Regions from separate parts of the Sinorhizobium alkalisoli genome, predicted to be linked through region 2. Evidence: riboswitches for the same ligand, from Rfam matches in the RefSeq annotation. Region 2 holds a riboswitch; each other region holds the start of a gene.
What was found. Region 2 has a riboswitch for cobalamin ahead of bluB (5,6-dimethylbenzimidazole synthase). Riboswitches for the same ligand answer to the same signal wherever they lie in the genome.
Positions count from the first base shown of each region.

Region 1: it holds a riboswitch for cobalamin, as region 2 does, so the genes downstream of both, EKH55_RS29370 (DUF1636 family protein) here and bluB (5,6-dimethylbenzimidazole synthase) in region 2, are expected to answer to the same signal.
Region 3: it holds a riboswitch for cobalamin, as region 2 does, so the genes downstream of both, EKH55_RS10980 (CbtB domain-containing protein) here and bluB (5,6-dimethylbenzimidazole synthase) in region 2, are expected to answer to the same signal.

Region 1 is NZ_CP034909.1:1,941,103-1,944,371, forward strand. Features, by position in the region: gene EKH55_RS09495 (mechanosensitive ion channel domain-containing protein) at 1-695, opposite strand, end outside; gene EKH55_RS29365 (DUF924 family protein) at 1,047-1,607, opposite strand; gene EKH55_RS29370 (DUF1636 family protein) at 1,692-2,090, opposite strand; cobalamin riboswitch at 2,213-2,425, opposite strand; gene EKH55_RS09505 (SLC13 family permease) at 2,524-3,269, opposite strand, start outside.
Region 2 is NZ_CP034909.1:1,662,946-1,666,214, reverse strand. Features, by position in the region: gene EKH55_RS08175 (NAD+ synthase) at 1-327, shown strand, start outside; gene EKH55_RS08170 (TolB family protein) at 331-1,161, shown strand; cobalamin riboswitch at 1,289-1,499, shown strand; gene bluB (5,6-dimethylbenzimidazole synthase) at 1,544-2,251, shown strand; gene EKH55_RS08160 (DUF2865 domain-containing protein) at 2,304-3,269, opposite strand, start outside.
Region 3 is NZ_CP034909.1:2,257,765-2,261,033, reverse strand. Features, by position in the region: gene EKH55_RS10990 ((2Fe-2S)-binding protein) at 1-204, shown strand, start outside; gene EKH55_RS10985 (CbtA family protein) at 413-1,168, opposite strand; gene EKH55_RS10980 (CbtB domain-containing protein) at 1,483-1,659, opposite strand; cobalamin riboswitch at 1,700-1,963, opposite strand; gene EKH55_RS10975 (anthrone oxygenase family protein) at 2,171-2,647, shown strand; gene EKH55_RS10970 (cystathionine gamma-synthase family protein) at 2,649-3,269, opposite strand, start outside.

The DNA of each region.
Region 1 (3,269 bases), 280 kb from region 2:
CAACTGCTGACGCTGCGCCACAATGCGGTGGCTTCGGCCGCCGTCGCTGTAAACGCCTCGCTCAGCATCTCCGCCGAAACGTTCGTATGCCTCAGCAGCGTAGTGGAGAACAGTGCCCGACGTGTCGCGGTTATCGTGCCGGCAAGCCGTCGCGCCTCGCCGGCAAGACTCTCCGCACGGGCCGCGATCGCATTGATCGCCGCCCGTTCGGCAAGCAGTCGTTGTCGCTCCTCCGTCACGATTGCCGCCTCCGGCGGCTGGTCCTTGCCCGGCGGCTCGCCAAGCTCTTCCAGGCGCGCCTTGATGTCGTCCAGTCGTGGCCGGGTGGCCGCGGCGGCCGAAACGATCTCCTTGGCAAGAGCGTCGGCCTGTACCTTCAATTCGGCAAGGCGCGTGTCATCGTCTTTTGCATTGGCAACGCGCTCCCCCAGTTGCTTGAGATCGCGCTCGGCTTTGGTCAGTTGCGCTTCCGCCTGCTGCAGCACCGGCGATGCGGCAGCTCCGGCGCCCGCTTCACCCCGTGGCGCCGGTTGTCCCGACCGGGCAGGCTCGGCTGCCGGGGCGGGCGATTGTTGAGCGGGCTCGCTTTGCTCCACGGGCCGAGCCGCGTCCTGGGCCGTCGCCGGCGCGCCGCCGGCGAGCGCCAGCACAACCAAAGCAAACAAGAGGGCGGTCAATTGTGCTGCCGAACGCAATTCAAGATCCTTCGCAATCCGTCTATCGCCGATGGGCTCGCCAAAGCGAGCGCCATCATGTCCGATCTGCATACGCAACAAGGCGAAAAGATGCAAAACGGCATCTTTTGCGACTTGCCCGTCAATGACCGCCCGCGCGTCTTTTTCGGACGCATTCAGACGCACATAAAGCGCCGCGCGTCTTTTTAGACGCGCAAAGGTCGCTGTAACACTTTGAATTGCTGCATGTCTTTGTCCTTAAATCGAGGTCGATTAAAGGAGACATGCAGTAGGTCGCCGCATTCTTTGAATCGGCGCATTGCGCTTTGCGAGGACCGTCACTTCGCTCCTATGCCCTGAAGCGGAGCACCGTCAGAACCCCGCGCCAGGCTTAGCCAGATAGGCCTCCTCCGCCGGCGTCGACCGGCGCCCGACGATGCCGTTGCGATGGGGAAAGCGGCCGAACTGCTCGATGACCTCGCGATGGCGGATCGCATAATCGAGATAGTTGGGCTCGCCGAGCTCGGTAAAGAGCTTCACCGACATCGTCTGATCGGCGAGGTTCTCGGAATGCTCGAACGGCATGTAGAAGAAGGCGCGCCATTCCGGCGACACCGCCTTGTCGGCGCTGGCGCCGATGGCAAGCTGTGCTTCGCGCAGGGCGAGTCCGTCGGTCGCAAACGCCAGCGGCGATCCGCGATACATATTGCGCGGGAGCTGATCGAAAAGAATGATCGCGGCGAGCCAATTGCGCGGGCTCGCCCTCCAGACATCGTCGACATGCCTTGAAAGCGCCAGATGCGCATCCCGGAAGCGCTGCACGCACTCGCGATCGAGTTCGGCGCTCGGCGTGAACCAGTGCTCGTAGGAAAGCTCCCCGAACCAGAAACGCAGCACGTCCTCCGGTGTGCAGTTGGTGCTTTGGTCAGTCATTCCGGCCCCTCTCCTTCTGACGGTCGCGAGTGGTCAGATAGGCGATCGACTCCACGATTTCCAGCCGGCCCTCGGCGGCCTCCATCACTGGAAATGCCCGGCAAGCGCCTCGGAGACGATCAGCGCCGCCGGAACGCGGGCGAGATTGCCGCCGCCGGCGGCGCTCGGCCCGCCGTCCACGCCGCCATTCGCATAGGCGACGGCGAAGCCGACGAGATCGTCGATATTCTCTTCGGCCGCGACATCGCCGAAGAGATACGTCGCCCTGCCCGATGCCTGGAAGGCAATGGTGCAGGGACGGGTGCAGGCGGCCATGCACACCGTCCCGGCAATCGCGAAATCATCGGCGAGCGGCTTGCCGAGCGCCGAAATGCTGCCGTTGAGCATGGCAAGCAACCGGGCACCCGGTAGGCACGGCCCGCCTGTTAAGTGGCACTCGGTCGAAAGCGTTATCTTGTGCGCTGATTGATGCGAATTCGCCATGGCTGTTCTCCGCCGGCCCCTGCCAGCTTTGCAAGGGGGCCGCAGAGAATGGCGAAACTCGAAACCGACGATTGACGCCGGACAGAAGCCGCTTCTTTTCCATCGGAACACCCCGTCCGTTGTGGTTGATCGGTTCGATGGCAGGTCTCCTGGCTCGCGGGTCGCGGCGCATCCACGTCTTCCCGGCCTCCCGGCCAGTGACATGTTGTGGATGCGCTTTCCGCTCACAGTTGCGGGGGCAGCCACGGCATCGGCCCCTTTCGGGCATCCTCACCGCGTTCCCTTTTCAGCCGCTGCCGAGTTTCGGCAGCAGCACCATCACGCCCTTGGTTGCACGAGTCTCGGCTCGATGCAATGGGGTCGGGATAATGATCGACAGTGCCGTCCGCCCTTCTTCGCTGCTCCTTCGCGATCACGGCGGAAGACCGGCTCGCTATTGCAGCGGCCAGAACCACATCAGCAAGGGCACCGTGGCAAGGATGATGACGATCGACAGCGGCAGTCCGAGCCGCGGATAGTCGCCGAACCGGTAGCCGCCCGGGCCCATCACCAGCGTATTGCACTGGTGCCCGATCGGGGTGAGGAAATCCGAACCGGCGCCGATCGCCACCGCCATCAGAAAGGCGTCCGGCCTGTAGCCGAGCGTGGCGGCGAAGCTCACGGCGATCGGGGCCATGACGAGCACGGTCGCGGCGTTGTTGAGAAACGGCGTCACCGCCATCGCCGCAATCAGGATGAGCGCCAGCGCCCCGGCCGGCGGCAGGTTGGTGGCTATGCCGCCGAGCCAGCCGGCGATCAGGTCCGAGCCGCCCGTCGTGCGCAGCGAGTCGCTGACGGGGATGAGCGCCGCCAGCATCACCAGGATCGGGCCGTCGACGGCCCGGTAGACGTCCCGCAGCGGGATGACGCGGAAGATCACCATGGCAAGGGCCGCAGCGAAGAAGGCGACCGGCACCGGCACCAGGCCGACCGCGGTCGTCGCCATCGCCGCCGCCAGCAGCAGCAGCGGCAGGGTTCCGCGCCGGATCGTGCCGAGCAGAATCTCGCGCTGCGCCAGCGGCAGGCAGCCGAAGTCCTGCAGGAAGACCGGCAGCTCGCTTCGCGCCCCCTGCAGCACCACGATATCGCCGGCCTGCAGCCGGATGCTGCCGAGACGCTGTTTCAGCCTCTCGCCCTGCC
Region 2 (3,269 bases):
CTCGGCCCTTCCGGCGAAGTCATTCCGCGGAACATCATCGACAAGGCGCCATCCGCCGAGCTTCGGCCGAACCAGACCGATCAGGATTCGCTGCCGCCTTATCCGGTGCTTGACGACATCCTCGAATGCCTGGTGGAAAAGGAGATGAGCACCGACGAAATCGTCGCACGCGGCCACGAGGAGGCAATCGTCCACCGCGTCGAGCACCTGCTTTACATCGCGGAATACAAGCGCCGGCAGTCGGCGCCGGGCGTGAAGATCACCAAGAAGAATTTCGGTCGCGACCGGCGCTACCCCATCACCAACCGCTTCCGCGACAGGGGATAGTCCATGCGCAGTTCGGTGGAGATCTTCGACATCGCGACGGCTGAGACCCGCGTGGTCTGGCAGACGGAGCGGCTGGTCGAAGCGCCGAACTGGTCGCCGGACGGGCGCTTCCTCGTCTTCAATGGCGATGGACGGCTCTATCGCATAGCGCTCGACGGGGCGCCGGAGCCGGTCGAGATCGACACGGGCTTCGCCCGGCAGTGCAACAACGACCACGGGATTTCGCCGGACGGCACGACGCTCGCCATCAGCGACAAAACCGAATTCGGCAAGTCGGCGATCTATCTCCTGCCGGTCGAGGGCGGCGCGCCGCGGCTCGTCACACCGAAGCTCCCTTCCTATTGGCACGGCTGGTCGCCCGATGGCCGGACGCTGACCTATTGCGGAATCCGAGACCAGGTCTTCGACATCTACACGATTTCCGTCGGGGGCGGCGAGGAGCGCCGGCTGACGTGGGGTGAGGGCCGCAACGACGGGCCGGACTGGTCGCCCGACGGCAAGTGGATCTATTTCAACTCCAGCCGCACCGGGAGCATGCAGATCTGGCGGATCCGGCCCGACGGCAGCGATGTTCAGCGCATCACCAACAGCCCCTATGGCGATTGGTTTCCACATCCGTCGCCGGATGGCCGAAACCTCCTGGTACTCTCCTATGACGGCGACGTCTCCGACCACCCGCGCGATCTCGACGTGCGGCTAAGGCTGATGAATCCGGAAGGCGGCGATCCGCGCGTCCTCTTCGAACTCTTCGGCGGGCAGGGAACCATGAATGTTCCGAACTGGTCACCATCAGGCGAAGCCTTCGCCTACGTGCGCTACCGGCCCGAACGGTAGCGCATCAGCCCGAAAATCGGAACCGATTTTCGGGCTGATGCGCAGACTCAAAGAGTTGCAGCGACCTTTGGCGTCTGAAAGACGCGCGGCGCTGTAAGGCATGCCTTGCCTTTCGTGGGTGCCTGTGTCCATATGGCGCTCGTCAGGTGCCCGCAAGCGCGGGAGAATCGGGAAGTCGGTGCAATTCCGGCACGTGCCCAACGCTGTGACGGGGACGGCCACGCCAGTCATGCTCTGAAGAGATTCGGAGCCTTGCCACTGAATCCTCAGGCGATTCGGGAAGGCGGCGCGGCCGGACGAACCGGAGTCAGAAGACCGGCCTGGCAAGATGGACCGGCCCCGCGCGGACGGCGGGAGGTTGTGCATTGTTGGGGATCGAACGATGCTGCCTGACCCGAGCGGCTGCCTTGTCGCAGCTGGAGCCTTTTCGCCGGACGAGCGTGCCGCCGTCTACCGTGCGATCGAGACCCGCCGCGACGTGCGAGACGAATTTCTCTCCGAGCCGCTGCCCGAACCCCTGATAGCACGGCTGCTGGCCGCCGCCCATAATGCGCCGTCCGTCGGCTTCATGCAGCCTTGGAACTTCATTCTCGTGCGCGGAGAGGAGACGCGGGAGAAGGCGTGGCAGGCCTTCCAGCGCGCCAACGAGGAGGCCGCGCGAATGTTCGCGGGCGAAGCGCAGGCGAAATATCGCGCACTCAAGCTCGAAGGAATTCGCAAGGCGCCACTCAGCGTCTGCGTGACCTGCGATCGCACCCGCGGCGGCTCGGTCGTCCTCGGGCGCACCCACAACCCGCAGATGGACGTCTACTCCACCGTCTGCGCGGTGCAGAACCTCTGGCTCGCCGCGCGCGCCGAGGGCGTCGGCGTCGGCTGGGTCAGCATCTTTCATGAAAGCGAGATCAAGGCCATCCTGGGCATACCGGAGCACATCGAAATCGTCGCCTGGCTATGCCTCGGTTTCGTCGACCGGCTCTATCAGCAGCCGGAGTTGGCGGCAAAGGGATGGCGCCAGCGGCTGCCGCTCGCAGAGCTGACCTTCGAGGAGGAGTGGGGCATTTCCGCGGACCTTGATGCAGGTCGGAGATAGCGCGCTTTTTCAACGTCTTGCCTGGATAGGCTCGTGTGAAAGGTGAGCGTCGTCAATTCTCCTGTTGCGGCTGAAAGCTTGGTCCCAAGGGGTTCTTGAGGTCGATCGCGCTTTCTTCCGGCGGCAGGAAGGTCGGACCGACAATGCGCACCTTGGCGCTCTTCGGGTCGTAGGGGCGCTCTTTCGTTGGCCTTGCGGCCGCGCCTTCAGTCGTCCTTCCCACCTTGGCGCCGCCGATCGTCACGACAGAGGGGCTCGCCGCGAGACTGGCTTCGGAGGTGCTCTCCCGGTTCGTCCGCCCGGCTGCCTTTGCGGGCTTGCAGCCGCAGGCGCCTCGTGAAGCGACGTCGCGCGTGCGGTAGGCAAAGGCCGTCGGCAGTTCGCGGTAGGGCCTGCCGGTCGAAGCCGAGACCATCTGGTCGCTCTCCTCGGTGGCAAGCACGTGAAAATAGAGTTCGGTCTCTGTCTGGGGGCAACGGGCGCGGCAGAGCTCGGCGTCGCGCGGGAAATCCGCCGGCGAGGCATTCGACGAGATCGGGAAGAAAGCGCCGTCGCAGGTGCGCACGCACATGGTCCGCAAGCGACCGTTCCCGTATCCCTCCATCGGCGAGAAATCCTGGATCCCGGGCTCTTCGAAGAGCAACGGATAATCCTCGTCGTCCGGTGCAAGATCCCTGAGGATGTTGCGATGGATGTCGGCCTCGGTTGTCGTCGCGAACTCGTCCAGCTCGCCCCCCTCGTCGCCGCGCACCGGAATGCAGCCGTTGATCTCCATCGCGGCGAGAATGCGCCGGCGCGCGTCTGCGCGACCGTTCGACACCAGCTGCTGCCGATGGACTTTCAATTCCTGGAGATTGGCCTCCATCCGTGCGATCGTGTCGTCGAGTTCGGCGCAGAAGGGAGTATTGTCGTCGATGACGATGATGCTGCCGCGACTGCATCCGAGCCGCCTGAGCTCGTTCCTGGCGCGTCGAAGCTCAATGTTCTGGCGGGAAATGGCGCCGGTGAAATCGCTGAG
Region 3 (3,269 bases), 590 kb from region 2:
GTCGAAACCCCGGGCGGTGCGCTTTGTCGAACCTATCGGATGCGCAGCGGCTGCTGTCTCTACTATCGGACGGAAGGCGGCGATTTCTGCGACACCTGCGTGCTGCTGAGGACCGAGACACGGCGCGAGAGATTAAAGGCGCATTTGCTTGAGACGGAGAGGAAGTCGGTTGGATGTGAAGTGGTGGATTGTCACCCACGATAGAATGGACGCACTCACCAAACTGACTGAGAATGCCCTTAGCCGAACCAAGCCCCTCCCCACAGGTGGGAGGGGCTTGGAGCCCGCGGCGATCGCCTGCGCTCCCCAATACCCTTAGCGTCTGTTCCAAAGGGCGAGATTTGGGTGGAAACGGTGCGGCCGAGAAAGCCCCTCCCACCTGTGGGGAGGGGTTGGGGAGGGGTGAGCCTGCTTAGCCGGCCTTCACGACCCGGTCGTTGATGAAGCCCGAAACGATGCCGAGGACGATCCAGAAGGCGAGTGTCGTGGCTAGTGCCGCAACCGCGAATTCCGCGCCAAGGACGGCCGGAACGTTGCTCGATATATCGAGCGGCTGCGGCGCGCCATAGGCGTGAGGTGCGGCGATCAGCACGAGGCCCGCGACCTTCGAGCCCAGTTCTCTGCGCAAGGCCAGCAGGTAGAGACCCGCGGCAGAGAGCAGCACGGTCAAGGCCCACCAGACCTGGCGCTCGCCAAGGTCGGCAGCCGGGAAGCCGGGCAGCTCCGGCGGCAAACCGAGCGCCGGCAGCATGTGCACGGCTAGCCAGCCGCAGGCGCCCCAGAGCGCCCCGTTTGCAAGCGTGATCCGATGGCCTGTCATGATGCTGATGCCGGCAAGCAGCAGCGAGAAGCCGGCGCCCGTGACCAGGTTGGCGAGCAGCGTTCCTGAAAAGCGGCTCATGCCGAACAGGATTCCGCTCTCCTCCTCGTGTCCGCCCTCATGGGCATAGGCGGGCGTTATCGGCGAAACGAAGGCGAGAAGTTTTTCGAGCGGCGAAACACCGTTCAGAGACGAATGCTCCTCGTGACCCGCAGCAGGCTGCTCTCCGCCCTCGAATTCCTCGGCATGCAGGATCAGCGGCGTGACGCGCAGTTCCTGGGCGGCGGTCATGAAGACGCCGGCGATCAGCCCGGCCACGATTGCGGCCAGAAGTGTCTTGACGATCATGTGTCGATTTTCCTCAATGCAGCGCTTCCCCTACTGCATGTCTCCTTTAATCGTCCTCGATTTAACGACAAAGACATGCAGCAATATAAGGTGCTACAGCGGCCTTTGCGCGTCTGATAACGCGCGCGGCGCTGTAGGGAGCACGGTCCAGCCAACGCAGTCGGGCACCCCTACAGCGCCCTGCGCCTTTCAGAGCGCACAAAGGACGCCGATGCGCGAGCCGCGACATCATGCCGGATGGCATGCGCACATGCTCGGAGCGCCTGACGGTTCTGTTCAGCTTCGATCCGGAACGCGCAAGGCGTTCCATTGGCTTAGTGGCAGGGGAAGCCGTAGGAATGGCGGGTGTCGTGCGCCGTGTCGTGGAGCACGGCCGAATTTGCAAGGCCTGCACCGAAGACGAGGAAACCGCCGATCATAAGGGCAAGAATGCCCGCAACCAGACGATCGCTGAGGGAGAGCGAAACGCTCGAAACGTTAGACGTAGCCATGACAACCTCCGTGATGGCAAGGGATGTTCCCGATTGGGCATTGCGCCCGCATCGATTGGCAGGTTTCCTGGCTCGCGGCGTCAGGTGTTGCACCAGGGATTTGCCTCGCCTTCCCAGATCGAACCGCCCTCTTGCGGTCTTCTCCAGTGGCTTTTTCCGGATCGCTCCGGAACGGCAAATTCACACCGCACTACAGTCGCGGGGTCGGCCGTGATTAAGATGCCCAGCTTGGGTCCACCCGTCACGTTCCCGTTTACTCCCGAAGCGCGTTCGCTTTCCGGGAACCAATCGATCCCCGATGATTAGGTGCGGCCGCGCCTGATGTCAATCGAGCCGGACCCGTAAAATGAACGGGATTGATGCCAGGCGCGGGCTTGCGAAATGGCGGGCGGCCGATCTTTCCAAAATGGTGCTGCGCCTCGTGACTGTATCGCGCCTCTCGTCTATCTCTGCAGTTGCGTTCCCGTTCCGAGCGCTTGCAGTTCCCGCTTGCTCGATCTGGAGATAAGTTATGGCAGCTTTCGTTCCCGGCCTTGCTTTTGCAGCCGCCATCGGTTCCGGCCTGATGGCGGGGCTCTTCTTCGTCTTCTCGGTCTGCGTCATGCGGGCCCTGTCGCGGCTTCCGGCGGAACAGGGAATAGCCGCCATGAACGCCATAAACGTGGCGATCCAGAACCCGTTGTTCCTGGTTGCCTTCATGGGCACCGCGATTCTCGGCCTGGCGCTGATTGTTGCTGCTTTCATAATGGGCGAGAGGGGGAGCTACCTGCTTGCTGCCGGTGGGCTCGCCTATCTCGTCGGCACATTCCTGGTGACGGTCATTTTCAACGTTCCTTTGAACGATGCGCTCGCAGCGGCGCGCGGCGAGGCTGCCGCAGCGCTCTGGCAGCAGCGCTACCTGACCGACTGGGTTCGCTGGAATCATGTCCGCACTATCGCCTCGATCGGGGCGCTGGCGCTTTTCGTGCTCGGCCTCGCCCGCAGTTGAATCAGGCCGTCGTCAAGGCATTGGCGAGGTCGGCGACGAGGTCGTCCGGATGCTCGATGCCGATCGACAGGCGGATGGTCGATTCGAGCACGCCGATCCGGCGCCTGACCTCGATCGGCACGCCCGAATGGGTCATGGCGGCCGGGTGGCTTGCGAGCGATTCGGTGCCGCCGAGGCTGACTGCGAGCTTGAAGATCTGCAGCGCATTCAAGAAGCGGAAGGCCGCCTCCTGGCCGCCGGCGATGTCGAAGGAGAATGTCGAGCCGGCGCCGGTGCACTGGGCGGCGAAGACACGGCCGGCATTCGATTCCCCGTCGTCGAAGGGCAGGTAGTGAATGCGCTCGACCTTCGGATGGTCGCGCAGGAATTCGGCGACGATACGGGCGTTGTCGTTCGCCTTCTCCATCCTGACCGACAGGGTTTCGAGCGATCGGCCGATCATCCAGCAGGAATGCGGGTCGAGCTGAGTGCCGATCGCCCCGCGCAGCGCCTTCACCTGTTTGACGAGGGCCTTGGAACCGAGGACCGCGCCGGCGATCAGGTCGGAGTGACCGCCGACATATTTGGTCAGGGAATAGAGCGAGAGGTCCGCGCCATGATCGATCGGGTGCTGGAACACCGG